3 regions of the Streptomyces sp. NPDC048353 genome follow, and region 1 is predicted to be linked to each of the others. Evidence: riboswitches for the same ligand, from Rfam matches in the RefSeq annotation. Region 1 holds a riboswitch; each other region holds the start of a gene.
What was found. A riboswitch is a leader RNA that binds a small molecule or an ion and turns the genes downstream of it on or off. The one in region 1 is predicted to bind cobalamin.
Positions count from the first base shown of each region.

Region 2: another riboswitch for cobalamin. It lies ahead of ACZ6RC_RS13945 (acyl-CoA thioesterase); the one in region 1 lies ahead of ACZ6RC_RS11220 (ABC transporter substrate-binding protein).
Region 3: another riboswitch for cobalamin. It lies ahead of cobN (cobaltochelatase subunit CobN); the one in region 1 lies ahead of ACZ6RC_RS11220 (ABC transporter substrate-binding protein).

Region 1 covers NZ_JBVJGU010000003.1:158,376-168,888, reverse strand. Annotated here, with positions in the region: gene ACZ6RC_RS11250 (FAD-dependent oxidoreductase) at 1-523, shown strand, start outside; gene ACZ6RC_RS11245 (IclR family transcriptional regulator) at 683-1,471, opposite strand; gene ACZ6RC_RS11240 (hypothetical protein) at 2,009-2,248, opposite strand; gene ACZ6RC_RS11235 (hypothetical protein) at 2,312-2,488, shown strand; gene ACZ6RC_RS11230 (YoaK family protein) at 2,799-3,473, opposite strand; gene ACZ6RC_RS11225 (hemerythrin domain-containing protein) at 3,911-4,381, shown strand; cobalamin riboswitch at 4,595-4,785, shown strand; gene ACZ6RC_RS11220 (ABC transporter substrate-binding protein) at 5,034-6,251, shown strand; gene ACZ6RC_RS11215 (iron chelate uptake ABC transporter family permease subunit) at 6,248-7,351, shown strand; gene ACZ6RC_RS11210 (ABC transporter ATP-binding protein) at 7,348-8,418, shown strand; gene ACZ6RC_RS11205 ((2Fe-2S)-binding protein) at 8,412-9,161, shown strand; gene ACZ6RC_RS11200 (DUF7676 family protein) at 9,158-9,718, shown strand; gene ACZ6RC_RS11195 (COG1361 family protein) at 9,859-10,513, shown strand, end outside.
Region 2 covers NZ_JBVJGU010000003.1:810,778-821,290, reverse strand. Annotated here, with positions in the region: gene ACZ6RC_RS13975 (flavin monoamine oxidase family protein) at 1-116, shown strand, start outside; gene ACZ6RC_RS13970 (aldehyde dehydrogenase family protein) at 109-1,503, shown strand; gene ACZ6RC_RS13965 (hypothetical protein) at 1,595-1,813, shown strand; gene meaB (methylmalonyl Co-A mutase-associated GTPase MeaB) at 1,884-2,894, opposite strand; gene scpA (methylmalonyl-CoA mutase) at 2,891-5,065, opposite strand; gene ACZ6RC_RS13950 (methylmalonyl-CoA mutase family protein) at 5,065-6,873, opposite strand; gene ACZ6RC_RS13945 (acyl-CoA thioesterase) at 7,028-7,495, opposite strand; cobalamin riboswitch at 7,561-7,785, opposite strand; gene ACZ6RC_RS13940 (MFS transporter) at 7,803-9,152, opposite strand; gene ACZ6RC_RS13935 (ABC transporter substrate-binding protein) at 9,359-10,378, shown strand; gene ACZ6RC_RS13930 (FecCD family ABC transporter permease) at 10,368-10,513, shown strand, end outside.
Region 3 covers NZ_JBVJGU010000005.1:402,564-413,076, forward strand. Annotated here, with positions in the region: gene ACZ6RC_RS20475 (serine hydrolase) at 1-146, shown strand, start outside; gene cobJ (precorrin-3B C(17)-methyltransferase) at 118-1,605, opposite strand; gene ACZ6RC_RS20485 (precorrin-8X methylmutase) at 1,602-2,261, opposite strand; gene ACZ6RC_RS20490 (cobalamin biosynthesis protein CobG) at 2,258-3,700, opposite strand; cobalamin riboswitch at 3,744-3,882, shown strand; gene cobN (cobaltochelatase subunit CobN) at 3,921-7,532, shown strand; gene abc-f (ribosomal protection-like ABC-F family protein) at 7,602-9,191, opposite strand; gene ACZ6RC_RS20505 (nucleoside hydrolase) at 9,335-10,282, opposite strand; gene ACZ6RC_RS20510 (hypothetical protein) at 10,430-10,513, shown strand, end outside.

The DNA.
Region 1 (10,513 bases):
CGACGACATCCCCGAGGAGGAGGGGCAGGCGGTACTGGACTGGTCCGCGCGCGAGCTGCGACGCCGGTCCCTGTGCTTCCGGGCCCTGCCCGCCACGAACGCCTTCGCGCCCGGCAAGGGCGTCGGCGGCTACCAGCGTCCGTTCGGCGGTCCGCAGATGTGGGTGTCCGGCGACCCCGCTCCCGGCTCCCACCTCGCCCTGGAGTGGGACGCCCCGCGCGACCTGCGCACGGTCCACCTGGTCATGGACGACGACGTGGACACGTACCTCATCAACCTGCACCGGGACCGCATGCCGGACGCGATCGCCCCGCAACTGCTGCGCGACTACCGGATCGAGGTACGGGACGCGACGGGAGAGTGGCGCACCGCGGTCACCGTGCGGGACAACCGGCGTCGCCACCGCGTTCACCGGCTGGACGACGGGGCACTCGTGCGGACCGACGCGCTGCGGATCACGGTGGACTCCACGCACGGGGCACCGCGCGCCCACCTCTTCACGGTCCGGGCCTACCAGGACTGACCCACCACGCGCGCCGTCGAGCGGTCAGCCGCGGTCAGCCGCGGGCCGTCGCGGACCGCTCCGGACAGTGGCCTACCAGGCCGGCCGGGTCCGGGAATGCCGGAACGCCCGGAGTGCGGGGTGCGCACTCCGGGCGTCCCTCACGCGGACACCGCGCGGTCAGTGCGCTCCCAGCGCCTGGCTGACCGCGTCCGCCGCCTCGATGACCTGGCCGACCAGTTCCGACTCCCCGGTCCCCGGCTTTCCGGCCGCGGAGAGGCTTCCGAGCAGGGAGGCGGGACCCCACAGGGAGATCGCGGCGACTACCGAACCCCGCGAGTCCAGGACGGGAGCCGCCAGGGAGGACCGGCCAAGCGCGCGTTCCTGTGCCTCGACGGCGTAGCCGGCTCGCCGCACCGCCTCGCACTCCTCGTCCAGCGCCTTGTGCGAGGTCACGGTGTACTCCGTGTGCGCCTCCAGCTCCGGACCGAGCAACGAACGGCGCTCGTCGCCCGTCATGCGGGAGACCAGGCACTTGCCCATCGCCGTCGCGTGCAGCGGGGCGGTACTGCCCGCCTGTGTGTACGCCTTGGGGGTGCGGCTGCCCTCGAAGTTGGCCAGGAAGACCAGATCGGCCCCGCGCAATATGCCGACGTTCGCGCCCAGCTCGGTGCGGGCCGCCAGTCCCTGCAGCACCATGCGGGAGGCCCGGTGGACGGGGTGGCCGTTCAGCGCCATGGTGGCGAGCGGCAGCGTGCCCAGTCCCAGTCGGTAGAGCCCGCTTATCGGGTTCCGCTCCACCAGATCGAACTGCTCCAGGGTCGCCAGCAGCCGGGAGGTGGTGGACGGACCCAGCTCGGCGTCCACGGCGATGTCGGAGACACGGCGCTCCGTGCTGCCCGAGCCGAGGGCCCGCAGGACGGAAACGGCCCGCTCGACACTCTGATTGGTCCCCTGCTCGGCAGGCATGGCGAGGTCTCCTCATCTGCGTACGCACGGCATTGCGAAGCCTACGGCGTATCCTACATTCAGATCTTGCAACCAGCTTGCACCATACGGTTCATCTCTTCAATCTGCCCGCCGTCCGCTGCTTCCCCTCAGGGGACGGTGCAAGTGATCGCACCCTAGCCGCAGAACCGCGACGCGTCGACGCGCCCGTATGAGGGGCCGGGCCCCGGCAGGACCGAGGGCGGGAGGCGGCGGGGCGAGACTCGCGACGCGGCCGCCGCCGGGACGTACAACGGCCCGCTGGGCGCGGCGGAGCTCATACGAGGGCGTTGGTCAGCACCACCCCGCCAGCCGGTCGACCAGCTCCGCCCGGATCCGAGCGGTTTTGAGCGCCGCAGCGGAGCCCCTTCTGGGAACGGGCGGCGGAGCCTGCCGGCCCCCGGCAGCGTGATGGTGCGTGCGTACGGAGGTGGAGTCCACCGAGACGTCCCAGTGCGTAGCGGCCCGCCCTTAGATGCGCAGGCCGGGAGCCGAGGCCCGAGGCGTTCTGGGGGCGGCTCAGCGGCCGGAGTGGTCGATGACGTTGCCGTTGGAGCAGTTGTTGACGTGGTTTCCGACCCAGTCGCCGAGGACCGGGACGACGGCTACCTCCTGGAGGCAGACGGCGGCGGCGGTGAAGTTCCAGGCGTTGGCGGCGTTGATGCCGCCGCCGAAGTTCGAGTCCTCGTCCGCGTGTGCGGGGGCGGCGATGGTGGCGGCGCACAGCGCCGCTCCGACTACGGTGATGATCTTCTTCATGGTGACGGTAACGAGGCCGGCGGCAGCAGGACACGCGACCGAGCCGTCCGGCTGAAGCACCCGGTGGCGCTGCTGGAACAGCCCGTACGCGTACCGGCGCTGGAGCACCGCGCCGAGGAACTGGACCCGCTGAACGCCCGCGCCGCAGCCGAGCATTACGAGGCGTTCGCCATCGGGCACGTGAACTTCTTCATCGCCAAGCCGGTCCTCGGCCGTTCGTTCACCGATCCGTGGAACTAGGTGCCGCCGCTACGCGGAAGCGTGTGAGCGGCACGAAGGTCGACACCTGCTCCGATAACTCCACCCGGGCCGACTCCGGCCAGTGCTGCATACCCTCCTCGCCTGGCGCCCTCGCGCGCCAAGCGAGGATCGCCGCTCGCAGCAATGCTCGCGCGGCTGCCCGGGCGGCCCGGCCCCGGCTCGGCGAGAGGTGCAGTCGCTCTTCCTGACAGCATCCAGCGCGCAGAACAACCGCAGGGCGGTAAGCGGGTCGGAGCCCTCGACCTCGTCCAGTCGCCCGCAGATCTGTGAGACGTGGGGGGCCACGTCCTCATACACGGCCCGCAGCGCTCCGGGGACGGGCGGCCACGACAACGCCGATCAGCAGTACCAGGACCACTACGAGAACACCCTCCACCCCATGGTGGGCGTGCACGAGACCGCCCGCGAGCGCCCCGGCGGCCAGCACGACCACCGACGCCGCCCGCCGCATGCTGCCGGGCCCAGGTCGGTCCACCGCGAGTCCGGTCAGGGTCCGCGTCATCACGGTGGTGGCCAGGTCCGGCACGCCCAGACGGTGCACGACGGCGTTCTGCAGCCCCATCCCGCAGGCCAACGGCACCAGGACCGCGTACCGTCCCCAGCCGGCTGCCTGACCGGCAAACGCGAGCCCGGCCAACAGGGCCTGAAACACGACCAGCGAAGCGAACAGCGCTCCAGGCTCGGTCTTCCGCCGCCACGCACCACCCGCCGCCGCCCCGGCCAGGAACCCTGCCAGCGCCACCGCCGACGCCGCCGCCGACAACCCGGCCACTCCTGACAAGGCGAAGCCCAGGAAGACCACATTGCCCGTCATGTTGGCCACGAACACCCGCCCCAGCCCGAGGAAGCTGGCCGCGTCCACCAGACCGCTGACAAACGTCAGCACAAGCAGTGACGGAACGAACCGCTCGTAGAGGTGCCCGTCGGGAAACAGCCACCGTGCGACCGTCCCACCACCACTCACCGCGGCCCCTCCCCGCAGGCGCGCTTGACCCGGGAGCCGCCGGCTTCCTTCATGACTCGTGTTCGTTGCACTCACTCACTGGAGCAGAAGGTGAAGAGACGCTCGACGTCACACGCCGCACGTGTGCTTACTCGATCGCCACGTCGCGAGGGTGCCCTCGGGGGCCGTGCCCTCGGGGACCGCAGTGAAAAACCGCAGGATCAGCGACAGCGAGCCGCACCGCGATCATCCGCAACGGACGCGGCCCCAACCCGTGACACCCGACGCCAAGGACTGCAGGCGCGCCTAGGCGGACAGTTCACGCCGAGCCGTAACGTCCCGTGCCCGGGTGCGGTACCGTACGGGGAGCGTCGCGTGCCGGTGGCAGACCGTGTCAGGCATGGAGGCGCCGGACCGAAGGAGGTCGACGATGTACTCGTCCCACCCTTCGCTCTCGCGTGTCTGAGCGCGAGACGACCAGGCTCGTCGCCTGGAGCCAAGAACTCCGTCAGGTGCACCACCGATTGCGGGAAGCGCTGTCCGTGACCCGCGCCTCCCTCGCCGACGGCACCCCCGGTGAAGCGGCCACCCGCGAACTGCTGCTGTACTGCCACGGCTTCTGCACGGCTCTCGACGCCCACCACCAGGGCGAAGACCGCACCCTGTTCCCCGCCATCGCGGCAGCGCACCCCCAGCTGCGCCCGGTACTGCGCTCCCTTGAGCAGGACCACTCGATGATCGCCTACCTGCTCAACGGCCTCCGCGCCGCGGTCGACCGGGCCGCGCCGCCCGAGGAGCTCGACCAGCACCTCGAAGGCATCGCCGCGATCATGGAGAACCACTTCCGCTACGAGGAACGGCAACTGCTCACTGTGCTCGAGACCCTCGAGCTGGAAGCCGTACCCGGCGAGGTCCTGGGCCCGATATGAGCCGGTGAGCGGTGAATCCGCTTACGCCTCGTCAGCAGTGCCGGCACGCAGACAGTGGGGTGGGGCGACCCCCCACTGCCAACGGCGTCCTGCCCAGGGGCGAGGGTCGAGCGAAGTGAAGCGGTCGCCGCAGGCTGCACCGGATGAACACTCCTTGTCATGATGGCTGCACTCCCGGTTGTGGCTGATCGCACAGAGGTTGGTCTGGCGAGGCGTGGCCGGTTCTGCGATGCTTTCGCCGAACAAGCGACGGCGGAACGAGGAAGCCGGTGTGATTCCGGCACGGTACCGCCACTGTGTAGGGGGAGCGACTCCGCCCATGGCCACCGCCCCATCAGGGGTGGGAAGGCCGGAGAAGCTGTGATCCCGAGTCAGGAGACTCACGCCGTCGCACCTCGATGTACGGGGCGGATTTCCCCAGGAGAGGCGGTGGCACTCGTGTGCCTGCGTATGTGTGAGGGCAGTTCCGCGCTGCCTGTGCTCCTCCGGAGCCGGCCTGCCCGGCGTGCCGCACGGGCTCGATCCCCCAGGTCCTGACGACCTCCTCCCTCAGCGGTTTCTTCCCGCACGCCGTATCAGGCGCACCGCCATGCCGGTGTGCCCTGCCCACGCATGCCCTCAGGAGTCAACTTTGTCGTCCGTAAGGCCCCTTGTGCCCGGTCGCCGTCAGGCTGCCGCAGCGGTCTTCCTGGCCGCGGCCCTCACACTCACCGCGTGCGGCGGCGCCTCCGGCCCGCCCGCCGATGCCAAAGCGGCAGCCGCCGGGAAGGGCTGTATCGAGGACTTCGACCCGGCCAAGGACTACTTCCCGGTCAAGTCCATGGTGAAGCACGCCGAGAACTTCACGCTCCGGTACGAGAAGAGCTACCAGGTCCTCACTGTCAAGGAGCCCTTCCCCAAGGGCAAGCCCGCGTCGTACGTCCTGGTCAAGTGCGGTGCGCCGAAGCCGGAGCTGACCGGTGAGCTGGCGTCCGCACAGCAGGTCACCGTCCCCGTCAAGAGCCTGTACTCCGCCTCCACCACCCATCTGCCGCTGCTCACCGAGACCGGCACCCTGGACGTGCTCACCGGTGTCGCGAGCGCCGTGGCGATCTCCTCCGCCGAGGTGCTCGAGCGGGTGCGGGCGGGCGAGGTCGTCGAGTACGCCAAGGACCGCACCCTCGACGCCGAAGCCGTCATCGGCGCCAAGCCGGACGTCCTGATGACCCAGGGCACCGACGACCCGCAGTACCCCAAGCTGCGGCAGGCCGGCATCGCCGTCGTCGCCAACGCCGAATGGCTGGAGCCGAGTCCGCTCGGCCGAGCCGAGTGGGTCAAGGCCATGGCCGCGCTCACCGGGGCGGAGCAGCGCGCCGGTGAGGTGTTCGACACCATCGAGGGCGACTACCGGAAGGTCGCGGCCAAGGGTGCGCAGGCCGTCGCGGCGGGCAGGCCCGTCGAGGTGCTGCCCGGAACGATGTACCAGGGCACCTGGTCCATGCCCGCCGGCGGCAGCTACGCCGCCCGGCTGATCAAGGACGCGGGCGGCACCTATCCGTGGGCGGGCGAGCGGGGCACCGGCGGCCTCCAGCTGAACTTCGAGGGCGTGTACGCCAAGGGCGGCCGGGCCCCGGTCTGGATCGCCGACCAGCAATGGAAGTCCACCGCCGACGCCGCGAAGGCCGACAGCCGGTACGGGCAGCTGAAGGCCCTCACCGGCGGTGCGGTCTGGACGAACACCAAGGCGGTCGGCCCCGGCGGCGGCAACGACTACTTCGAGCGCGGTGTGCTGCGCCCGGACCTGGTCCTGGCCGACCTCTTCGCGCTGATGCACCCGGACCGGGCGAAGGGCCACACCTTCACCTTCTACCAGCTGGTGCCCAAGGCGTGACGACGCACCTGACCGCCGCGACGGCCGCCGCCCCGGACACCACGCCGACGATCCGACCGGCGCGGCGGCGCCTCGCCGTCGTCCTCGCCCTCGTCGCCGGTACCGCCGCCCTGTTCGTCCTCACCCTCGCGACCGGCTCCCACCCGGTGCCGACCGGGGAGGTGGTGCGGATCCTGTTCGGCGGCACCGCCGCCGACCCGCGGTGGACCGTCATCGTGGAAGAGGTCCGGCTGCCGCGAGCGCTGACCGCCACCGCCGCCGGTGCCGCCCTCGCCGTGGCGGGCGTGCAGATGCAGACGCTGTTCCGCAACGCGCTGGCCGATCCGTTCTCCCTCGGGGTGAGTTCGGGCGCCAGCATCGGCGTCGCCGCCGTGGTGGTCGGCACCGGCGGCGCCGCCGGCAGCTTCACCGGCAACCTGGCCGGTCTGGGACGCGTGGGCGTCGTCATCGCCGCCTCGCTCGGCGCCGCCGCCGTGATGGCGCTCGTCCTGCTCCTCTCGCGATGGGTGAAGTCGGCCGTCACCCTCCTCGTCATCGGCGTCATGATCGGTTCGGCGGCGACCGCGGTCGTCGGGGTGATGCTCGTCTACGCCCGGCCCGAGCGCGCCCAGCAGTTCGTCATGTGGGGCCTGGGCAGCTTCAGCGCCACGACCTGGCCCGACCTCCAGGTCATGCTGCCCGTCATCGGCGCGGGACTGCTGGCGGCGCTGCTGACCGCGAAACGACTCAACGCCCTGCTGCTCGGCGAGGACTACGCCCGCACCATGGGCCTGAACGTGCGACGCAGCCGCAATCTGGCGCTGGCCGGCACCTCGCTGCTGGCGGGCGCGGCCACCGCGTTCTGCGGCCCCGTCGCGTTCCTCGGCCTGGCCGTCCCGCATCTGACGCGGGTGGCGCTGGGGACCTCGGACCACCGGGCGCTCATGCCGGCGTCGATGCTCGCGGGTGCGTTCCTCGCACTGGCGTGCGCGTTGCTGAGTCAGCCGCCCGGCACGGACTCCGTGCTGCCGCTCAGCGCCGTCACCTCGCTGTTCGGCGCCCCTGTCGTCATCGCGTTCCTGATCCGCAGCCGTCGCGGCGTACAAGGAGTGGCCTCGTGACCGACACGATGACCGAACCCGTCAAGGACACGGTCGGCAGACCGGACCGCCCCGGCGGTCTCACCACCCAGGGCCTCGGCATCGGCTACCGGACCCGGTCGCCGCGCGGGCGCGGAGCGAGCCGGGCCGTGCTGTCGGGGCTCGACCTGGAGGCGCGGGCCGGCGAGCTGACCGTGCTCCTCGGACCCAACGGCGCAGGAAAATCAACCCTGTTGCGCACCCTGTGCGGGCTCCTGCCCCCACTGGACGGCCGGATCCGCATCGGCGGGGCGGACCTGGCGCACCAGCCGCCGACCACTCTCGCCCGCCGGCTGGCGGTCGTCCTGACCGACCGGGTGGACGCCGGGCTGCTGTCCGTACGGGAACTGGCCGGGCTCGGCCGGCACCCGCACACCGGTTTCACCGGCCGTCTCACGGCCGTGGACCACGCGGCCGTCGAGTGGTCGCTGAAGGCGGTGGGCGCGCGGCATCTGGCGGACCGGCCGGCCGCCGAGCTCTCCGACGGCGAGCGTCAACGCGTGCTGACCGCCCGCGCTCTCGCCCAGGAACCCGAGGTGGTGCTCTTGGACGAGCCGACCGCGTTCCTGGACGTCCCCTCACGTGTCGCCCTCACCGTTCTGCTGCGCGACCTGGCCCGGGACAAGGGCCTGACCGTCGTGGTCAGCACCCACGACCTGGAGCTGGCGCTGCGGGTGGCCGACGCGGTCTGGCTCGTCGACCGCGACTCCCGCGTGCACGCCGGGGCGCCCGAGGACCTGATCCTCAACGGCGCCGTCGCCGCCGCCTTCGACGCCGACCACCTCGCCTTCGACCCGGTCTCGGGCACCTTCGGCCTGCGCCGCACCACACGCACCGTCGTGACGGTGGACGCGCCGGCCGAAGTGCTCCCGCTCCTCGAACGCGCCCTGGCACGGGAGGGGCTGGCCGTGGCGGCCCCGGGCGACCCGAACGGCGACAGGAGAGTGAGGTGGGACGGAGCAGACCGGCTCACCCTCACCGGACCGGACGGCCAGACGGTCCAGGCGTGCGGCTTCCGCGAGCTGACACGAGCGGTACGGGCATGGTGACCGCGGCCCTCACCCCCGCCGTCCTGGCGCGGATCTCCACGATCGGCCCCTACTTCGCGGTGACCACCGGTCCTCGCCCCGGGGCCGGGAGTACCGGTCCTCGCTCCGGGGCCGACGGTTTCCGGCCGATGACCGACCTGTACGCCGTCCCGGGCGTGGTGGAGGAGTGCGTACGGACCCTCTCCGGTCGGCTGGGCGCCGACCAGCTCAGGGTGGCCGCGTCCACCCTGCACCTGGGCACCGCCTCACGGCTCTGGTCGATCGCCCTGGCCTGCGCCGCGTTCACCGGCCGCGTCCCCGACCTGGGGCCGGACCGGCTGTGGTGGCGCGTGCCGTCCTCCGGCCCCCTCGACCTGTGGCTTCCCGACCTCGGGGAGGTGGACCGGGAACCGCGTCCGGCCCTGCACCACACCGTAGTCCTCCGGAATCTGGTCCCGTGGGCCGAAACGGTACGGCGGGCGTACGGAGTGTCCCCGCACACTCTGCGCGGCAACGCCGCCTCGGCGCTGATCGGAGCCCACCGCGTCCTGCTCGCCCGAGCGCCGCACCCTCTCGTTCCCGTCGTCCCCCTCGTCCGCGCACTGCTGGACAGCCCTCCACTGGCCGGGGCCGGCGCGCATCGCGCCACTCCCGCCGGGCCGCTCGCCTTCCAACGCCGCAGCTGCTGCCTCTACTACCGCGTTCCGGGCGCGGGTATCTGCGGCGACTGCGTCCTCGACCTCAAGGAGAAGATCACCTCATGACCACCCCCGAGCCCACCGTTGTGGAAACCCCCGGCGGCGGCACCCAGCACGTCTGGCCCCTCCCGGTCGACGAGGCCACGCTGCTCGACCTCGTCACGACCGTCTTCACCGACCACTGGCAGCACATCCACTTCGGGCCCATCATCGAAGGCGCCGCCTGGGAGGTCGGCGCTCCGGGCGCCCCCACCGCCATCACCATGAACGACGGCTACGCCACCGTCGACTTCGGCACCTGGCACTTCCACCTGTGCATCGGCGAGCACACCGCATCCGGCCCCGACCTCGGCCGCATCCGCCGCTGCTCCCGCGCCGAGCTCTACCGCAGCATCGGCTCCGACGGCGCCCCCGTCAGCTGGGGAGCCCGTCTGTTCAACGGCCGCGACGAGCAGATGATGACCGTCCTGCTGCCCAACCCGTTCCTCACCGACCGCCAGGAACTCCTCGACACACCCGACTTCACCCGGCTCGCCGCATGGGACGCCCTCCGCGACCGCTTCCTCGACCTCGCCCCCGACCCCTTGGACCGCACGGGCAAGGGGTTCCGGCACAGCGGCTGACTTTCCTGCACGGAACCGGGCAGCCACCCCGTTTGTCTGGTCTGTTCGTGTGCAACCTTTCCGCTCGTCGGCTCGTCCAACTGTTCGCAATTGATCGGCTAGAGCGAGGACACGTACGCGTGACGCGTCGATGGGAACGAATGACAGCGGGGGTGGGGGCGGGGGCGGCTCTGCTGCTCACCTGCCTGACCACCACCGCGGCACAGGCGGCGCCCGCGGCGGGTCCGGTGGACGTCGGCGCGTACGCCTCTCTCGACCGCGCGATCGTCGCCCCCGGCACGAAGGTCGGCCTCGTGGCCAGTGTCGGCACCGAGGGGAAGGGAACCATCCCGCACCTCGGCCTGACGCTCACCCTGCCCGAGGGCGTCACGTTCGACGGCCACATCGACGACGACAGAGGAAGCTGCGTCCCGGCAGCCGGGGGCCGGACCCTCACCTGCACGGCGGTGAAGAGCGGCCCGGCGGATTGGGTCGGGGTTCATCTCCGTGTCGCGTTCGCCGCGGACCTGGCGCCGGGCACGAAGCTGGAGTTCACGGCCACCGCGGACATCGGCGACACAGCCGATCCCAGAGCGGCCAACAACACCACGACGGAGAAGGCCACCGTGCAGGCCCCCGCGGACCTCGGGCTCACGTGGACCGGACCGTCCGGGCCGGTGCCCGCCGGCCAGGCCGTGCCGACCACGCTCGTCGTCACGAACCACGGCCCCGGCACCGCCACCGGCTTCCCCTTCCAGGTCGGCGCGGACGGGGACTCATCCCACCCTGGCGGCTACGACAAAAGCTGCTGGCCCG
Region 2 (10,513 bases), 650 kb from region 1:
GCACCCACGAACCGCCCTTCTACGTCTGCGGATCCGACCAGTGGGTGGCCGGCTACATGGAAGGAGCCGTACGCACCGGACGCGCCGCGGCCCGGGAGGTGCTGCGCCATGGCTGACCCGGTCACCAACCACATCGGGGGAGCGGACCGCCCGGCCGCCTCGGGCGCGACGACGGAACTGGTCGACCCGGCCACCGGCCTCGTCCACGGCCACGCCCCGCGCTCCGGCCCGGCCGACACCGACGCCGCCTGCGCGGCGGCCGCCGCGGCCTACCCGCACTGGTCCACGACCACCCCCGCCACCCGGCAGCGGGCCCTGCTCGGCATCGCCGACGCCCTCGAAGCGCACGCCGACGCCCTGGCCGCCGCTGAGACCCGCGACACCGGCAAGCCGCCGGACCGCTTCCTCGCCGACGAACTGCCCGCCGTCGTCGACGCCGTCCGCTTCTTCGCCGGCGCCGCCCGCAACCTGCCGGGCGCCGCCGCGGCCGAGTACACCGAGGGCCGCACCTCGCTGCTGCGCCGCGAACCGGTCGGCGTCTGCGCCCAGATCACCCCCTGGAACTACCCCCTGATGATGGCGGCGTGGAAGATCGCCCCGGCGATCGCCGCCGGCAACACGACCGTCCTCAAGCCCGCCGACACCACGCCCTCCTCGGCCTCGCTCCTGGCCCGGATCGCGGCCGGGCACCTGCCGCCCGGCGTCCTCAACGTCGTCTGCGGCGACCGCGACACCGGCCGCGCCCTCACCACCCACCGGGACGTCGCCCTGATCGCGGTCACCGGCAGCGTCCGCGCGGGACAGGAGATCGCGGCCGCCGCCGCGGCCGGCCTCAAGCGCGTCCACCTCGAACTCGGCGGCAACGCCCCGGTCGTCGTCCACGCCGACACGGACGTCGACGCCACCGCGGACGCCCTCGCCGCGGTCGCCTTCTACAACGCCGGCCAGGACTGCACCGCGCCCACCCGGATCCTGGTGGACCGCCGGGTGCACGACGCCTTCCTCACGGCCTTCGCCGCCGCCGCGCGGAAGCACGGTATCGGCTTCGGCCCGCTCAACAGCGCCCGCCAGCTCGCCTCGGTACGGGGCCTGCTCGACCGGCTCCCGGCCCACGCCGAGATCGTCACCGGCGGGCAGCCGCTGCCCGGCCCCGGCTTCTTCCACGAAGCCACCGTCGTCGCCGGAGTGCGCCAGGACGACGAGATCGTCCAAGAGGAGATCTTCGGCCCCGTCGTCACCGTCCAGCCGTTCGGGGACGAGGCCGAGGCCCTCCGGCTCGCCAACGACGTCCGCTTCGGCCTGGCCGCGAGCGTCTGGACCGCCGACCACGCCCGCGCGATGCGCGCGACGCGGGCCCTGCACACCGGCATCGTGTGGGTGAACACCCACGGCACCACCGTCTCCGAGATGCCCCACGGCGGCGTCAAGCACTCCGGCTACGGCAGCGACCTCTCCCTGGCCGGGCTCCTGGACTACACCCAGGCCAAACACGTCATGCTGTGAGCCGCGCGGGGCCCGGGGTTTGGCGCGGATCCGGGGCTGGGCATCCCTCTCTACGGGAATGACCCTGACTCCGACCGGCGAGGTGCCCCAGATGCCCGACACGAGCCCGGAACCGATCGCGACCTTCTGCGGGAAGTGCGACTGCGGCTGCCCGCAGCTCTTCGTGGACGTCGACGCGCCCGACGACAAGCGGGTCCGCATCACCGACGACTTCGGGCAGCAGGTGCAGATGAGCGAGGAGCAGTTCACCGACCTCGTCGCCCAGGCCAAGGCGGGCGCCCTGGACCGCCTGACCACCGCCCCGGCCTGACCGACCACCGCCCGGGCCTGACCGGCCACCGCCCGGACCCCGGACCGCCCGGCCCGGGGTCACGGCGCGGTCAGGCGTCGTCCGCCCCGCGCCCCGCCGCCCCGGTCGCTTCCTCGAACACCCGCAGGATGCGCTCGGCGGCCAGCGTCGCCGTCAACTCGCCCGCGCGCACCCGCTGCTCGAGAGCCGGCGCCAGCGCGCGCACGGACGGATCGGCGTGCAGACGGCCGAGCAGTTCGTCCCTCACCATCGTCCAGGTCCAGTCGACCTGCTGGTCACGGCGGCGGGCGGCGAGGCTGCCGGTCCCGTCGAGCAGCGCCCGATGCTGTTCCAGGCGTTCCCAGACGGTGTCCAGACCGCTCGACTCGCGGGCGCTGCAGTGGAGGACGGGCGGAGTCCAGGCCGCGTCCCTGCCCTGCATCAGACGCAGCGCCCCCGCCAGTTCCCGGGCCGCCGCGCGCGCGTCCCGCTCGTGCGGGCCGTCCGCCTTGTTGACCGCCACGACGTCCGCCAGCTCCAGGACGCCCTTCTTGATGCCCTGGAGCTGATCGCCCGTCCGCGCGAGGGTGAGCAGCAGGAACGAGTCGACCATGTTGGCGACGGCGGTCTCGGACTGCCCCACCCCTACGGTCTCCACCAGCACCACGTCGTACCCCGCCGCCTCCATCACCAGGATCGACTCACGGGTCGCCTTGGCGACCCCGCCCAGCGTCCCGGCGGTGGGGGAGGGCCGGACGAAGGCCGCCGGGTCCACGGCGAGCCGCTCCATCCGCGTCTTGTCGCCCAGGATCGAACCCCCGGTACGGCTCGACGACGGATCGACGGCGAGAACGGCGACCCGATGGCCCAGACCGGTCAGCATCGTGCCGAACGCGTCGATGAACGTCGACTTCCCGACCCCCGGCACACCGCTGATCCCGATCCGCCGCGCCTTCCCGCTGTGCGGCAGCAGCTCGGTCAGCAACCGCTGCGCCAGCGCGCGGTGCTGGGGGCGGGTGGACTCGACGAGCGTGATGGCACGGGCCACGATCGCCCGCTTCCCGTCGAGGACACCCTTCACATACGCGTCGACGTCGATCACAGGTCGTGCCCGAGGCCGGCCGACAGCCGCCGTACCAGGTCGTGCGCCGCGTCCGGGATCACCGTCCCGGGCGGGAATACGGCCGCCGCGCCCATCTCCAGCAGCGTCGGCACGTCCTGCGGCGGGATCACCCCACCGACGACGATCATGATGTCCTCGCGCCCCTCCGCGGCGAGTTCCTCCCGCAGCGCCGGTACGAGCGTGAGGTGACCGGCCGCCAGCGACGACACCCCCACGATGTGCACGTCCGCCTCCACGGCCTGGCGCGCGACCTCGCCCGGGGTCTGGAACAGCGGGCCGACGTCCACGTCGAAGCCCAGGTCGGCGAAGGCGGTGGCGATCACCTTCTGGCCCCGGTCGTGGCCGTCCTGACCCATCTTGGCGACCAGGATGCGCGGACGGCGCCCCTCGGCCTCGGCGAAGGAGTCCACCAGGCCACGGGTGCGCTCGACGGACGGGGACTCACCGGCTTCGTTGCGGTACACACCCGAGATCGTACGGATCTGGCTCGCGTGCCGCCCGTACACCTTCTCCAGGGCGTCGGAGATCTCGCCGACCGTCGCCTTCGCGCGCGCCGCGCGCACCGCGAGCTCGAGCAGGTTGCCCTCGCCCCCGGCGGCCCGGGTCAGCGCGTCGAGCGCGTCCCGGCAGGCCGTCTCGTCGCGCTCCTCGCGCAGCCGCCGCAGCTTCGCGATCTGCTGGGAGCGCACGGAGGAGTTGTCGACCTTGAGCACGTCGATCTGCTCGTCGGTCTCCACCCGGTACTTGTTCACGCCGATCACCGGCTGGCGTCCGGAGTCGATCCGGGCCTGCGTCCGGGCCGCGGCCTCCTCCACACGCAGCTTCGGGATGCCCGCGTCGATGGCCTGCGCCATTCCGCCGGCCGCCTCCACCTCCTGGATGTGCTGCCAGGCCCGGCGCGCCAGGTCGTACGTCAGCTTCTCCACGTAGGCGCTGCCGCCCCACGGGTCGATCGTCCGGGTCGTGCCCGACTCCTGCTGGATCAGCAGCTGGGTGTTGCGGGCGATCCGCGCCGAGAAGTCGGTCGGCAGCGCCAGTGCCTCGTCGAGGGCGTTGGTGTGCAGCGACTGGGTGTGGCCCTGGGTGGCCGCCATCGCCTCGACACACGTACGCGTCACGTTGTTGAAGACGTCCTGCGCCGTCAGCGACCAGCCGGAGGTCTGCGAATGGGTGCGCAGCGACAGCGACTTGGCGTTCTTGGGGTCGAACTCCCGCACCAGCTTCGCCCACAGCAGGCGGGCCGCCCGCATCTTGGCGATCTCCATGAAGAAGTTCATGCCGATCGCCCAGAAGAAGGAGAGCCGCGGCGCGAACGCGTCCACGTCCAGACCCGCCTCGCGCCCGGCCCGGATGTACTCCACGCCGTCGGCGAGCGTGTACGCCAGCTCCAGGTCGGCCGTCGCCCCGGCCTCCTGGATGTGGTAGCCGGAGATCGAGATGGAGTTGTAGCGGGGCATCCGTTGCGAGGTGAAGGCGAAGATGTCGGAGATGATCCGCATCGACGGCTTCGGCGGATAGATGTACGTGTTGCGGACCATGAACTCCTTGAGGATGTCGTTCTGGATGGTCCCGGCCAGCTTCTCGGGCGGCACGCCCTGCTCCTCGGCCGCCACGATGTACAGCGCCAGCACCGGCAGCACGGCGCCGTTCATCGTCATCGACACGGTCATCTTGTCCAGCGGGATGCCGTCGAAGAGCTGCCGCATGTCGTAGATCGAGTCGATGGCCACCCCCGCCATGCCGACGTCGCCGGTCACCCGCGGGTGGTCGCTGTCGTATCCGCGGTGGGTCGGCAGGTCGAAGGCGACCGACAGGCCCTTCTGCCCGGCCGCCAGGTTGCGCCGGTAGAAGGCGTTGGACTCCTCGGCGGTGGAGAATCCCGCGTACTGCCGGATCGTCCAGGGCTGGTTGACGTACATCGTCGGGTACGGGCCGCGGAGGTACGGCGCCATGCCCGGGTAGGTGCCCAGGAAGTCCAGGCCCTCCAGGTCCCGACCGGTGTAGAGCGGCTTGACGGCGATGCCCTCCGGGGTCTCCCAGAGCAGGTCGTCACCGCCGGCCGCCTTCTTGACCGCCGTCCGCCAGTCGTCGGCGCTGCCGTGCGCGGCCGGGGTCCCCAGGTCGATCGCGGAGAAATCGGGGATGGACATCAGGAGACTCCCATGCGGTCGAGCGTGGCGGAGAGCACGGCGACGGCGTCACAGCCGGCGAAGACGTACGTGTCGGCGTCCGGATACGGTCCGGGGCGGCCCGCGAGGAACACGTGACCGGCCCCCGCCGCCCGCAGCTCCCCGGCGAGCGCCGCGGCCCCCTCCTCGTAGAGCGCGTCGCTGGAGCAGAGGCAGACCTCGGCCGCTCCGCTCTCCTCGAAGGTGCCTTCCGCGACGGCCTCGATGCCGCCCGCCTGGAAGAAGTTGGCGGCGAACGTGGCCCGCGCCGTGTGCGCGGCGGCGGGGCCGAGGGTGGCGAGGAAGACGCGGGGGCGGGCGCCCGTCGCGGCGAGGTGCGCGTCGGAGCGGGCGCGCAGCGCCTCGTACGCGTCGTCGCGCCGGACGCGGGGCAGCCCGCCGGACGGCGGGGCGGGCGCGGGCTCGCGGACGACGGGCTTCTCGGTCAGGTGCGGGAACTCGCTGACGCCGGTGACCGGTTCGCGGCGGGTGGCGAGCTTCGCGCCCCGGGCGGACCAGGTCGCGGCGAGGCGGTCCCGGACCATGCCGGACCGCAGCGCGGCCGCCTGCCCGCCCGCACGTTCGAGGGTGCGGAAGAACTCCCAGCCCACGTGGGCGAGTTCGTCCGTGAGGCGTTCGACGTACCAGGAGCCGCCCGCCGGGTCGATCACCCGGGACAGGTGCGACTCCTCGATCAGGATGGTCGAGGTGTTGCGGGCGATCCGGCGCGCGAAGGCGTCCGGCAGCCCGAGCGCGTGGTCGAAGGGGAGCACGGTGACCGCGTCGGCCCCGCCCACCCCGGCGGCCAGGGTCGCCACCGTCGTGCGCAGCATGTTCACCCACGGGTCGCGGCGGGTCATCATCACCGGCGAGGTCACGGCGTGCTGGATCTGCCCGCCCGCGCCGCTCGCCCCGCAGGCCTCCGCGACCCGGGCCCACAGCCGGCGCGCCGCCCGCAGCTTCGCGATGGTGAGGAACTGGTCGGCGGTGGCGGCGTAACGGAACTCCAGCTGGCCACAGGCCTGCTCGATGTCCAGGCCCGCGTCGGTCAGCTGCCGCAGATAGGCGACGCCGGTCGCCAGCGAGCAGCCGAGCTCCTCCGCGGCGGAACCGCCGGCCTCGTGGTACGGCAGGGCGTCGACGGTCAGCGCCCGCAGCCCCGGGTATTCCTCGGCGCACCGCCGGGCGAGCGCGGCGACCGGTGCGAAGCCGGACGACCGTCCCGTACGGGCTTCGAGGCCGAGGGGGTCGGCGCCCAGGGTGCCGCGCGCCGCCTCGGGGGCGACGCCACGGCGCTCGTACAGCCGCAGCAACTCCGCCGCGGCGTCCTCGGTCCGGTCGCCCGCGTCGAGGGCGACGGGCGCGAGGTCGAGGTAGACGCCGTCGAGGACCGTGTCGAGGGCCTCCGTCGGGATGCCGCCCTCGCCGACGACCAGCCAGAGCGAGGTGACGCCGTTCTCCAGGTCCCCCAGCACCGCCGCGCCGTCGGCGGCCGTGTGCCGTTGCCGTACGTCCCAGCCGCCGAGGGTGCCGCCCTCGGGGCGGCCGCCCCGCACGAACGGGGCGAACCCGGGGAAGCCGGCCTCGGGCGCGGCGTCGTCGGCCGCGTACAGCGGACGGACGCGAAGCCCGTCCTCCAGCGTGGTGGACAGGGCGTCCTCGGCTGCCGCGCCTTCGACGTCCTTGCCCGACTTGCGCAGGACGCCGGCCACCAGGCCCTGCCACTGCTCACGGGACGCGTCGGAGAAATCGGCGGCGAGGGCAAGCCCGTCGTCGGGAAGGACTGTCATGCTCGGATGCTAGGTCAGGGGAACAAAGGAGCAGCAGTCCGCACAGCTGTGACCTTGCCCTCTCCTGGACGCTCTTGAAGCTCCGGGCGGATCCGTTCTATATGAACGGGGCGGCGGGAGCGCCGTCAGCCGGCCGTCACCCGGCGCCCACCGGTCACTCGGCGCCGGCCGGAGCGGGCAGGTCGAGCGCCGGGTCGGGCAGGTCGAGCGCCGGTACGGGGCGGGGGCGCCCGTCGGCGTCGACGGCGACGAAGCTGAGACGGCCGGTGGCGACCTCGGCGGTCGGGCCGGAGGCGTTCCAGCGTTCGGCGGTGACACGGACCTCGGCGGTCATCGACGTGCGGCCGGCCCGGACGAGTTCGGCGTGGACGCTCAGCAGGTCGCCGGAGCGGACGGGGGCGAGGAAGGTCATCCGGTCGACCGACACGGTCACGGCGGGACCGTCCGCGTGGCGCCCGGCGGCCGCCGCGGCGGCGTCGTCGATGAGCTTCATCACGACCCCGCCGTGGATGGTCCCGTACAGGTTCGTGTCGTGCTCGCTCATGATGTGGGCGAGGGTCACCCGGGAATCGGCCGGGGTCTTGCGGACGGGGGACGGCAGGGTGGCGGCGTGGTCGGCCACGTCAACTCTCCTTCGCGAGTCGCGGCGGTCGGATCCGCGCGCACGGGGCCGGGGAGCCCGGAGGCCGGGTGCGCGGGCAACGGGCAGGTCTTCGGACTCGCGGGCGTGTCCACCGGTTCGACCGGCGGTCTCCTACTGGCCGTCGCTTCCCAGGCCCTTGCCGGGCCCAGTGCGTATGACGGCGGTCGTTCCCGCTCACCGCTGCGGGGCAGTCCCGGATTCCCACCGGGTTCCCTCTTACGACGCCTCCCGCCTGGCGGACGGGGCGAACCAGCTGCGCGCTCCAGACTACGTCCTGCGCGGCCCGTCAGTCCGTGGTCTCCGGGGCCGGCCGCGCGAAGTGCCGTGCGCCGGGCACCAGGCACGCGGCGGCCGGGACGAAGAAGCAGGCGGCGGCGCACGCCGCGAGGACGGGCGTGACGCCGAGGAGGCCGATGGCCGGGGCGATCAGGGCGAGACCGACCGGCGCCAGACCGTAGGAGACGAGGAAGTCCAGCGAGGAGACCCGGGCCAGCTTGTCCGGCGCGACCTCGCGCTGCGTGGCCGTGAACCAGGGCACGTTGAACAGCTCGATGCCGATCCCCGCGACGGCGTACGCGCCGACCACCACCGCGGGGTGGACCGGCAGCACCAGGCTGAGCGGGGCGAAGCCGTACGCCGCGAGGCCGGCGAAAGCGGCCCAGCCCTGGGACCGCGGCCGGACGCGGGCGATGAACAGGGCGCCGCCGAGCGCGCCGACGGTGTACGCGGTCATGGCCGCGGCGAGCACCCACTCGGTGCCGTAACGGTCCCGGCTGATCAGGGGGAGGGCGACGCTGGTGGCGGAGTAGCCGAGGGCGATGACGGCGACCAGGGCGGCGAGACCGGCGAGGAACCAGGGGTGGCGCCGGGCCTCGCGTATGCCCTCGACGAACTCGGCACGGAAGCCAGGGCGGTGCGGGGCGTCCGGTCCGGTGCGGGGCCCGGTGTGTCGGGCGGGGTCGGACGGGTGCGGGGTCGTGGGGGCGGGGGCCGCGGTCGTGGGGGCGGAGGTCGTGCTGCCGGCGGTGCCCCTGCCTCCCCTCGCCGGGACCAGCGCCGCGACCAGCCAGAGCAGCCCGATGCCCAGCAGCAGCGACGCGACGTCGAGGAAGGCCGCGAGCAGTGCGGTCAGCGCGGGCCCGGCGAGCGTGGCGGACCGGACGGCCATCGTCATGGCGGCGTTCGCCTGCTGACGGCGCTCCGGCTGGACGGTCTCGGCCGTGAGCGCCTGGAACGCCGGGCGGCAGGCGCCCTGTCCGGCGCCCGCGAGCGCCGCGGCGGCCGTCATCAGCACGAGGGAGTGCCCGAGGCCGGCCGCGAGGAGGGGCGAGGCGACCGCCGCCGCGAGGGCGGACCAGAAGACGACGGCGCGGCGCGCGTGCCGGTCGGCGAGCACGCCGCCGACGGCGACCGCGAGGAGGAACCCGGCGGTGCGGGCGGCGAGGACCAGGCCGAGCCCGGTGGCGCCCAGATCGCGGTGGAGGACGGCGAGCCCGAGGACGAAGGGCAGCGCCCAGGTCGCGAGACCGGAGGCGGTGGTGCCCGCCCAGAGGCGCAGGAAGGCGAGGTCGCGCAGGACCGAACGCGGCGGTGCGTCAGGGGACTTGGCCGCGGTGGCGGTGGATGGGGTGACCACGATGTGGGGTGCTCCTCGGCGAGGGGGGCGAGGTCCGCGACGACGCCCCCGGGGTCGTTAATGAAAATGATTGCCATTACAGTACTCTTCGAACGCGGCGCCCTCGCACCCGGTGCCCCGCTGCCCCGCCACACCCCTGCCCGCCCGTCGCCCCCGGCCCCCGGCCCGTCGCAACCCACCCCGCCCTCGTCCCACCGGAGAGACCCATGCGTCATCCCGCCCGCCTCGGCCTCGCCCTGGCTCTCGCCCTCGCCACCGCCGGCTGCTCCACCGCCCGCCCCGGCCCCGTCGCGCCACCTGCCGCCGGATCGGCCGCCCTCACCAGCTGCGGGCGCCCCCTCTCCCTCGCCGAACCGCCCCAGCGCGCCGTCGCCCTCGATCAGGCCTCCACCGAGACGCTGCTCGAACTCGGCCTCCAGGAGCGGATGGCGGGCACCGCCAACCTCAAGACCAAGATCCCCGCGCGGTACCGGACGGCGTACGCGTCGGTCCCGGTGATCGCTCCGAAGATCGCGACCGGCGAGCAACTCCGCGCCGCCGCGCCGGACTTCGTGGTCGCCGGCTCCGCGGACCTCCTCACCAAGGACCGCGCCGGCACCCGCGAGGAACTCGGCGCCCTCAAGGTCCCCACCTTTGTCAGCGCCGTGGACTGCCCGCAGCACAACCCCGCCGGCAGAACCCCGTTCGACCTGCTCTTCTCCGACTACGAGAACCTCGGCACGGTCTTCGGCGTCCGCCAGCGGGCTGCCGCACTGGCCGCCGAGCAGCGCGCGGCCGTCGCCCGGGCGAGGGGGGCCGCCGCCGAGGCCCCCGGGGCCGCGAGCGCGGAGCGGCCCACCGTCGTCTACCTCTACTCCGTCTTCAACGGCATGCCGTACGTCGCCGGCGGAACCGGTCTGCCCAGCGAGATGAGCCGGATCGTCGGCGCCAGGAACGCCTTCGACGACGTCGAGGAGGACTGGCCGGAGGTCACCTGGGAGGAGGTCGCCGAGCGTGACCCCGACATCATCGTGATCGGCGACCTGTCCGAGCGTGGCCGACCCGGCGACAGCGCGGCCGAGAAGCGCGCCACGATGACCGCGCACCCCGTGATCTCCCGGCTGCCCGCGGTCCGTGACGACCGGATCATCGAGGTCCCGGGCATCGAACTGGACCCGTCCGTGCGCTCCGTCCACGCACTCGGACTCCTCGCCCGGGGAATCAAGGACCTCGGCCATGCCCGCTGACCTGCTGAGCCCCCGGGCGCGCGGCCGCGTGGCGACGGATCCCGCCGTCGAGGCCGGACCCGCCCCGGACGGGCCCCGGGGGGACCGACCCAAGGCGGACGGGCTCCCGGCGGGGCGGCCGGCCACCCGGCGGGC
Region 3 (10,513 bases), on a different contig from region 1:
ACACGTTCAGCTTCCCCACCACCGGCGAGAACGCCGTCGGGCTCACCGGGGTCACCTTCACCCCGGACGGGTCGTCCTTCACCGTCGAGTACCTGGACACGGAGGGGCTGGGCACCTTCACCCGTAGCGGCGCGGAGTCCAGGTGATCGTCCGGCCGTCGCCGCGCTCCACCGCCCGGGTCTGCGAGGAGCCGACGAGCAGCAGGGTGCGCATGTCGACCTCCGAGGGCTCCAGCGTCTTCAGGGTCACCACCCGCACCGACTGCCCGGGGCCGCCGACGTCCCGCGCCACGACCACCGGCGTCTCCGGCGAACGGAGTTCCAGCAGCAGCTCCCGGGCGGCCGCCACCTGGTGCGTACGGGACTTCGACCCCGGGTTGTAGAGCGCCAGCACCAGGTCCGCCTCCGCCGCGGCGCGCAGCCGGCCGGCGATCACGTCCCACGGCTTGAGGCGGTCGGAGAGGGAGATCGTGGCGTAGTCGTGGCCGAGCGGGGCACCGGCCGCCGCGGCGGCCGCGTTGGCGGCGGTCACCCCCGGCAGGACGCGCACGGGCACGTCGGCGTACCGCTCCTCGGACGCCACCTCCAGGACCGCCGTCGCCATGGCGAAGACGCCCGGGTCGCCGCCCGAGACGACCGCGACCCGCCGGCCGCGCCGGGCCAGGTCCAGGGCGAACTCGGCCCGCTCGGACTCGACCTTGTTGTCGGAGCCGTGGCGCCGCTGACCGGGCCGCAGGGCCGGCACCCGGTCCAGGTAGGTGGTGTAGCCGACCAGGTCGTCGGCGTTGACCAGGGCACCGCGGGACTCCGGCGTCAGCCACGGCGCGCCCGCCGGGCCGGTGCCGACGACGACGACCTCGCCGCGCTCCCGGGCCTCGGGCGCCACCGCGTCGATACGGGAGGGCAGCACGGCCACCGAGAAGTACGGCACCGTCGCCGCATCCACCCCGGCCAGTGCCTCGGTCCGCTCGCCGGCCATGAACGCCCGCTCCACATAGCGCGCGTCGTCCAGCCGCCCGGCCCGCTCCAGAGCGCGCCGCACGGTCGGGAACGTCCGGCCCAGCTTCATCACGACCGCCGAGTCGGTGCCCGCGAGCCGGGCCGTCAGCTCGTCCTCCGGCAGCGTGCCGGGGATGATCGTCAGGACCTCCTCGGCCTCGCACAGCGGCTCCCCCAGCCGCGCGGCGGCCGCGCTCACCGAGGTCACACCGGGGATGACGGTCGTGTCGTAGCGGTGCGCGAGACGCTTGTGCATGTGCTGGTACGAGCCGTAGAAGAGCGGGTCGCCCTCGGCGAGGACGGCGACCGTGCGGCCCGCGTCCAGATGGGCGGCGAGCCGGGCCGCCGCCTCCTCGTAGAAGTCGTCCAGCGCGCCCCGGTAGCCACCGGGGTGGTCGGTGGTCTCCACCGTGAGCGGGTACATCAGCCGCTCCTCGACGTGGTCCTCGCGGATGTGCGCGGCGGCGATGGAGCGGGCGATGGACCGGCCGTGGCGGGCCGAGTGGTAGGCGATCACGTCGGCGGCCTCGATGGCCTTCACGGCGGCGACGGTCATCAGGTCCGGGTCGCCGGGGCCGAGGCCGACTCCGTACAGGGTGCCGCTCATGCCTGGATCTCCGCCTCGGTCGCGATCGCGTTGACGGCGGCGGCCGCCATGGCGCTGCCGCCACGCCGCCCCCGGACGACGAGGTAGTCGAGGCCGAGCTCCCGGCCCCGCTCCGCCAGGGCGTCCTTGGACTCGGCGGCGCCGATGAAGCCGACCGGTATGCCGAGGACGGCCGCCGGGCGGCCGGCGCCCCGCTCGATCATCTCCAGGAGGCGGAAGAGCGCGGTGGGGGCGTTGCCGATGGCGACGACCGAGCCTTCGAGGCGGTCGCGCCACAGCTCCAGGGCGGCGGCGCTGCGGGTCGTGCCGAGTTCGGCGGCGAGGGCGGGTACCGAGGGGTCGGAGAGGGTGCAGACGACGTCGTTGCCGGCGGGCAGCCGTTTGCGGGTCACCCCGCTGGCGACCATCTGCGCGTCGCAGAGGATCGGCGCGCCGGCGCGCAGGGCGGCGCGGGCGCGGGAGACGACCTCGGGCGAGTGGGCGAGGTCCCGGACGAGGTCGACCATGCCGCAGGCGTGGATCATCCGGACCGCGACCTGGCCGACGTCGGCGGGCAGACCCGCGAGATCCGCTTCGGCGCGGATCGTGGCAAAGGACTGGCGGTAGATCTCCGCGCCGTCCTTCTCGTAGTCGAACATCGTGTTGCTCTCGCTCATCTCGTGGTGGGTGTACGGGCTGTCGCCACAGCGGCCGCCAGTTGCGTTCGGGGGGTGGGGACGCCGTCGACCTCGTACGTACCGTCGCCGGTGGCGACCACGTCCACCCAGCTCCCCTTCGGATGGCCGCAGCGCCGTGCGCAGCCGGAGAAGTGGACGGGCAGCCGGCGGGGCGGGGGGCCGCCGTCGTGGCCGGGGGTGGCGTCCGCCCGGACGTCGGCGAGGGACCGGGCGCAGCCGGGCCGTCCGGTGCAGGCGCCGACGCCGAGCCAGGGGGAGTCGTCGCGGGTGATCAGTCCGGCGTCGCCGAGGGCGTCCCGCCGCGCCTCGGCGGCCGTACGGTCGGCGAGGCCGGTCACGACGGCGCCGCGCCACGGGGTGAGCCGCAGTTCGCCGCCCTCGCCAGGGGCGAGGGCGCGCAACTGGGCGGAGGTGAGGCGGCCGAGCGGTACGGCGACGGAGACCGCGTGCCGGCCGGTCGCCGGGTGGGCGAGCACGCCGGGGAGCGGGCCCTGCCCGCTCGGATCCGGGCACGCGCCCGGGGTGTCCGGTGCGGCCGGGACGCCCGCGCGGGCCAGCGCGCCCGCGAGGTCCGGCCGGACGGTCCCGGGCAGCTCGTGGACGCGCCAGGCCCCCGTCCCGGCCGTACGGGCGGCGGCGAGGAATGCGTCGGCGGCCGCGAGGGCGGCGCGCGGCGCGTCGGCGGCCGCGACCCGGAACACCTGGCGACCGACCCGCAGGAGCGCGCCGCCCGCGCGCTCCGGGGCGTCCCCGTGCTCCGGGTCGTCCGCGTGCTTCGGGCCGTGTCCGTGCTTAGGGTCGTCCGTGTGCTCCGGGCCGTGTCCGTGCTCCGGCGGAGCGGGCGGGCGGACGGCCCCGGCCGTCGCAGCGACCCCCGGCGCCCCCGCCCCCGTTGAGAACAACGTCACATCCGCGCCCAGCCCGCCGACGTCCCCCCGCCCGTCGTCGAAGGCGAAGAGGAAACGGCCGGAAAGCGCTGCCGTCCACGCCCGCGCGCAGAGCAGCGCGTCCAGCTCGCGCGCCCACAACCGCGCGTCCCCGCAACCGTTTCCGTCGATCCCCGCCAGCGGCGAGGCCACGATGTTCCGGACGCGTTCGTGGGTGGCGGAGGGCAGCAGTCCGGCCGGGGCGAGCAGCCCCGCGAGGTCGGCCCCGCAGCCCTCGCCGAGGCCGCGCAGCTCCACGTTGCCCCGCGAGGTGACGCTGATCCGCCCGTCGCCCAGCTCCTCCGCCGCCACGGCCAGGGACTCGACCTGACGTACTGTCAACGCGCCTGCGGGCAGCCGCAGTCGGGCCAGGTGCCCGTCGTCGGCGGGGTGCAGGCGCAGCGCCCCCGGGCAGGCGTCGCCACGGTCCCGTATGACGGGTTCGCCCTGGTTGGGCGTGGTGGGTGGGGTGGGCGGCATGGCGGCGAGCATACCCACGTGGTCGCGGGCGACCCTTCGGGCCGCCGCGGGCAGGATCTACTATGCAGACGGCATGGGGTCCCAGGACCCCGGGGAGGAAGCCCGGTGAGAATCCGGCGCGGTCCCGCCACTGTGAGCCCGCCCCGGGAACGGGGGCCGGGTGAGTCAGGAACTCCCGCCGTCCACACGACCACCCGGGGCGCGGACAACCCCGAGGAAGGCCTGCGCTCGCATGCGAATTCTGTTGCTGTCGCACTCCGACACCGACCTGCTCAGCGCCCGCGCGGCCGGCGGTCCGGTCGGGTACCGGTTCGCCAACCCCTCCCGCCTCGCCCCCGGGGACCTTCCCGGGCTGCTCGACGGCGCCGACCTCGTCGTCGTCCGCCTCCTCGGCGGCCTGCGCGCCTGGGAGGACGGCCTGCAGACGCTGCGGGCGACGGAGAAGCCGCTGGTCGTGCTCTCCGGCGAACAGGCCCCGGACGCCCAGCTGATGGAGAGCTCCACGGTCCCCGTCGGCGTCGCCACCGAGGCCCACGCCTACCTCGCGCACGGCGGCCCGGCCAACCTGGAGCAGCTCGCCCGGTTCCTCTCCGACACCGTGCTGCTCACCGGCCACGGTTTCGAGGCCCCGGCCGCCGCCCCCACCTGGGGCCCCCTGGAGCGCGAGCCGAGGCGGACCGACGGCCCGACGGTCGCCGTGCTCTACTACCGCGCCCACCACATGAGCGGGAACACCGCCTTCGTCGACTCCCTCTGCGAGGCGATCGAGGACGCCGGCGCCCGCGCGCTGCCGCTGTACGTCGCCTCGCTGCGGGCCCCCGAGCCCGAGCTGATCGAGACGCTCAGGGGCGCCGACGCGATCGTCACCACCGTCCTCGCGGCGGGCGGCACCAAGCCCGCCGAGGCGCAGGCCGGCGGAGATGAGGAGGCGTGGGACGCGGGGGCGCTCGCCGCCCTCGACGTACCGATCCTGCAGGCGCTCTGCCTCACCGGTTCGCGCGCCGCCTGGGAGGAGAACGACGAGGGGCTCTCGCCGCTGGACGCCGCCAGCCAGGTCGCGGTGCCCGAGTTCGACGGCCGGCTGATCACCGTCCCGTTCTCCTTCAAGGAGATCGACGAGGACGGCCTCCCGGCCTATGTCGCGGACACCGAGCGCGCCGCCCGCGTCGCCGGGATCGCCGTGCGCCACGCCCGCCTGCGGCACATCCCGAACGCCGTGAAGAAGCTCGCCCTGGTCCTCTCCGCGTACCCGACGAAGCACTCCCGGATCGGCAACGCGGTCGGCCTCGACACCCCCGCCTCCGCCGTCGCGCTCCTGCGCCGCCTGCGCGAGGAGGGGTACGACTTCGGCCCCGTCGAGGAGATCCCGGGCCTGGTCTCCGGCGACGGCGACGAGCTGATCTACGCCCTGATCGAGGCCGGCGGCCACGACCAGGACTGGCTGACCGAGGAGCAGCTGGCTCGCAACCCGGTCCGCATCCCGGCGGCCGACTACAAGCGCTGGTACGCCACCCTCCCCGAGGAGCTGCGCCGCCACGTCGAGGAGCACTGGGGCCCGGCGCCCGGCGAGATGTTCCTCGACCGGTCGCGGAACCCGGAGGGCGACATCGTCCTCGCCGCCCTGCGGCGCGGGAACCTGCTGATCCTCATCCAGCCGCCGCGCGGCTTCGGCGAGAACCCGATCGCGATCTACCACGACCCCGATCTCCCGCCGTCCCACCACTACCTGGCCGCCTACCGCTGGATCGCGGCGCGCGCCGAGGACGGCGGTTTCGGCGCGGACGCCATGGTCCACCTCGGCAAGCACGGCAACCTGGAGTGGCTGCCCGGCAAGAACGCCGGCCTGTCCGCCGCGTGCGGCCCGGACGCGGCGCTCGGCGACCTGCCGCTGATCTATCCCTTCCTGGTCAACGACCCGGGCGAGGGCACCCAGGCCAAGCGGCGCGTGCACGCCACGCTCGTCGACCACCTGGTGCCGCCGATGGCCCGCGCCGACTCCTACGGCGACATCGCGCGCCTGGAGCAGCTCCTGGACGAGTACGCGCAGATCTCCTCCATGGACCCCTCGAAGCTGCCGGCGATCCGCGCGCAGATCTGGACGCTGATCCAGGCCGCCAAGCTCGACCACGACCTGGGGATGGAGGACCGGCCCGAGGACGACGGCTTCGACGACTTCCTGCTGCACGTCGACGGCTGGCTCTGCGAGGTCAAGGACGCGCAGATCAGGGACGGTCTGCACGTGCTCGGCGGAGCGCCGACGGGCGAGGCACGGGTCAACCTCGTGCTGTCGATCCTGCGCGCCCGGCAGATCTGGGGCGGTACGCAGGCCCTGCCCGGCCTCCGGGAGGCCCTGGGCCTCGACGAGTCGGCGGCGACCCTGCGCACGGCGGACGAGGCGGAGGAGAAGGCCCGGCAGCTGGTCGAGGCGCTGGAGGCCGCGGACTGGTCCGTGAACGCCGTCGCGGAGATCGCGAGCGCCCACGGCCCGGAGGTGGCGGACGTCCTGCGCTTCGCCTGCGAGCAGGTGGTGCCCCGCCTGGCGTCCACCACCGACGAACTCGGTCACGCCGTCCACGCGTTGAACGGCGGCTTCGTGCCGGCCGGTCCTTCGGGCTCGCCGCTGCGCGGCCTGGTCAACGTCCTGCCGACCGGCCGCAACTTCTACTCCGTCGACCCGAAGGCCGTCCCCTCCCGCCTCGCGTGGGAGACGGGTCAGGCGCTCGCCGACTCCCTCCTGGAGCGCTACCGCACCGACAACGGCGACTGGCCGACCTCCGTGGGCCTCTCCCTGTGGGGCACCAGCGCGATGCGCACGGCCGGCGACGACGTGGCCGAGGCGCTGGCCCTGCTCGGCGTCCGCCCGCTGTGGGACGAGGCGTCCCGGCGGGTCAACGGCCTGGAGGCGATCCCGCTCGCCGAGCTTGGCCGCCCCCGCGTCGACGTCACCCTGCGCATCTCGGGCTTCTTCCGGGACGCGTTCCCGCACGTCATCGGCCTCCTGGACGATGCCGTACGGCTCGTCGCCTCGCTCGACGAGCCGGCCGACGCCAACTTCGTACGGGCGCACGCGCAGGCCGACCTGGCCGAGCACGGCGACGAGCGGCGCGCCACGACCCGGATCTTCGGCTCCCGGCCGGGCACGTACGGTGCCGGCATCCTCCAGCTGATCGACTCGCGCGACTGGCGCACGGACGCGGACCTCGCCGAGGTCTACACCGTGTGGGGCGGGTACGCCTACGGCCGCGGTCTCGAAGGGCGCCCGGCCCGGGCGGAGATGGAGACGGCGTACAAGCGGATCGCGGTGGCGGCGAAGAACACCGACACCCGTGAGCACGACATCGCCGACTCCGACGACTACTTCCAGTACCACGGCGGCATGGTGGCGACCGTCCGCGCGCTGAAGGGCACGGCCCCCGAGGCGTACATCGGCGACTCCACCCGACCGGAGACGGTCCGCACCCGCACCCTGGTCGAGGAGACCTCGCGGGTCTTCCGGGCCCGCGTGGTCAACCCGAAGTGGATCGAGGCGATGCGCCGCCACGGCTACAAGGGCGCGTTCGAGCTGGCGGCGACCGTCGACTACCTCTTCGGCTACGACGCCACGACCGGCGTGGTCGCCGACTGGATGTACGACAAGCTCACGGAGACGTACGTCCTGGACCCGGAGAACCAGGCCTTCCTCAAGGAGGCCAACCCGTGGGCGCTGCACGGCATCGCGGAGCGCCTCCTGGAGGCCGAGTCCCGCGGCATGTGGGAGAAGCCGGACCCGCAGGTCCTGGCGGCGCTGCGCGAGGTCTTCCTGGAGACCGAGGGTGACCTGGAGGACGACGGCACGGAGGGCTGACGCCCGGCGGCGGGCGGGGCAGGGGGCGGGGGCCCCGGCCCGGCCACGGGGGGCGCCGGGGGCCGGCGGTCACGCCGCGCAGCGGGCGGCCGGCCAGGGGGTCAGTTCCAGGCGCCGGCCCCGGAAGCGCTCCCGGACCCGGCGGTCGTGGGTGACGATCACCAGAGTGCCCCGGTAGTCGGCCAGCGCCGCGTCCAGGTCCTCCACCAGGCCGGGGGAGAGGTGGTTGGTCGGCTCGTCGAGGAGGAGCAGGTCCGCGGGGCGGCCGACCAGATCGGCGAGTTCCAGACGGCGGCGCTGACCGGCCGACAGGAACCGGACCGGGGTGGCCAGGTCCTGCGCCGCGAAGAGGCCCAGGGCCAGGAGTTCCTCGGCCCGCTCCGCGCCGAAGGACTCCGCGACCGTACGGGGGTCGTCCGCGCGGGCGGCCGTGTCCTGGCGCAGGAAGCCGACCCGGCGCGGGGCGGTCACCGTCCCCCGGTCGGGGGCGAGTTCACCGGCGAGGAGCCGCAGGAGCGTGGTCTTGCCCGCCCCGTTCGGCCCGGTGACCAGCAGCCGCTCCCCGGCCTCCAGGCGCAGCGCGTCCAGGCGCAGCCGCCCTTCCACCCGTACGCCGGTCAGGTCCACCGCCCTTCCCGACCCCGGCACGCGCCCGGTGAACCGCAGCGGCTCCGGGGGCGCGGCCACCGGGTGGGCGGTGAGCCGCCGCAGCCGTTCCCGCGCGGCGCGGATGCGGCCCATCGCGCCGTGCGCCCGTGACCGCGCCCGGAACGCCCCGGCCCCGCTGAAGGAGGCCGGTGCCTTGCGCGGGATGGCGGAGAAGCGGTCGATGTTCGTGTCGGCCAGCGCCGAGCAGCGGGCCAGTTCGGTCCGCCACTCCTCGTACTCCCGTTCCCGGCGGGCCCGTTCGGCCGCGCGGCCGGCGAGATAGCCGCCGTAGCCGTCGCCGTAGCGCCGCAGCCCGTGGCGGGTGTGGTCCACCTCCAGGACGGCCGTGGCGACCCGGTCGAGGAAGACCCGGTCGTGGGTGACGGCGACGACCGTTCCCCGGTGGGCGCGCAGGCGTTCCTCCAGCCAGGCGACCGCCTCGTCGTCGAGGTCGTTGGTCGGCTCGTCGAGGAGCAGCAGTTCGGGGTCGGCGGCGAGCGTGGCCGCGAGCGCGAGGCGGGAGCGCTGCCCGCCGGAGAGCGTGCCGAGCCGGCGGTCGCGGTCGAGCGGGGCGGGCTCGCCGAGCCGCCGGAGCGTCGTCTCGACTCGCCGGTCGGCGTCCGGTCCGCCGCGCGCGTCGTAGGCGGCGAGCAGCTCCGCGTACCCCTCCAGGTCGCCCGTGCGCGCCAGCGCGGCCTCGGCGGCGCGGATCCGGCGCTCCAGGTCCCGCACCTCGGCGAGCGCGAGGTCGACCGCGTCGCCGACGCGCGCGGAGCCGGGCAGGTCCAGGGTCTGGGCGAGATGGCCGAGGCCGCCGGGTGACTCGACGGTGACGGTGCCGGCGTCGGGGGCCTCCCGGCCGGCGAGGAGCCGGAGGAGGGTGGACTTCCCGGAGCCGTTGTCGCCGACGACGCCGACGCGTTCGCCGGCGCGGACGGAGAGGTGGACGCGGTCGAGGACGAGCCGGTCGTCGTACCGCTTGACGACCTCGGTGAGATGGGCACGGAACAAGGGCGCGGCCTTCCGTTCGACGACAATGCGACACGAGACGTATCGTCTCGTTGTGTCGTCGACTGTAGACCGGGGAACCCGGCATGGCAAGACGCTGCGTCTCGTTTACGGTTCCGGGGTCGTCCGACCGGTTCGGCTCTCGGCTATCGGCGGTCGCCGAGGACCCGTACGGCGTCGATCATCAGGTCCCAGAAGCCCGGCACGTCGACCTCCATGCCCACCTCCGCGTTGGCCGTCCGGCCCGTCACGCCGTCGAGGTCCACGACCGTCGCCCCGCGGGTGTGCGTCCCCGCCAGCTCGACCGCGACCGGCGCCCGCACCAGGCTGATCAGCGACGGGTCGATCAGATGCGCCACGGTCAGCGGGTCGTGCACGGGCGGGGTGTCGAAGCCGTACACCTCGCGGTAGGTCCCGGCGAAGTAGGTCAGCAGCGCCACGCAGAGCCGGGAGAGCGGGGTGCCGAGCGCCGCGATCCGCGAGATGACCTCCGGGGTCGCGCGGACCTGGTGGGTGGCGTTGAGGCCGAACATCGTCACCGGGCGGCCGCTGGTGAAGACGATGTCCGCCGCCTCCGGGTCGCAGCGGATGTTGAACTCCGCCGCCGGGGTGGTGTTGCCGCGCCCGGTCGAGCCGCCCATCAGCACGATCCGCTCGATCCGGTGGCTCAGCTCCGGGTGGGCGAGCAGGAACGTTCCGACGTTCGACAGCGGTCCGGTCGCCACGAGCGTCACCGGCGCCGGATGGGCGAGCAGGGTGTCCCGGACGAGCGTGAGCGCGTCGCGCGGGTCCTGCGGCACGTCGGGCTCGTCGTCGCCGAAGCCGGGTCCGTCGAGCCCCGAGTCGCCGTGGATGTTCTCGGAGACCAGCGGCGCGCCGTGCATCGGCCGGTCCCGGCCGGCCGCGATCGGCACCCCCTCGATCCCGGCGACGGCGCAGACCCGGCGTGCGTTGAGGGTGGTGCTCTCGACCGTCTGGTTGCCCGCGACGGTGGTGATGGCCAACAGGTCGATCGCCGGATGGGCCGCGGCCAGCATGATGTTGAACGCGTCGTCGTGACCGGGATCGCAGTCGAGGATCACGGGTACGGCCATACCTCCACCGTCCCACACCACCGCCGCGCGGTCACTCACCCGCGCACACCGACGGGTCGGGGACGGGCCGGGGCGCCGTCCATACTGGTGTCTGTCTTACTTGTTCTAGTAGAGTGCAAACAAGTTGTTCAACAGGGAGGCTCTTCGATGAACCGTGGCCCGACCCGTCTCCGGGTGCTCACCGCACTCCCGTTCCTGCTCGCGCTCGCCCTGCACCTCACCCTCCTCGCC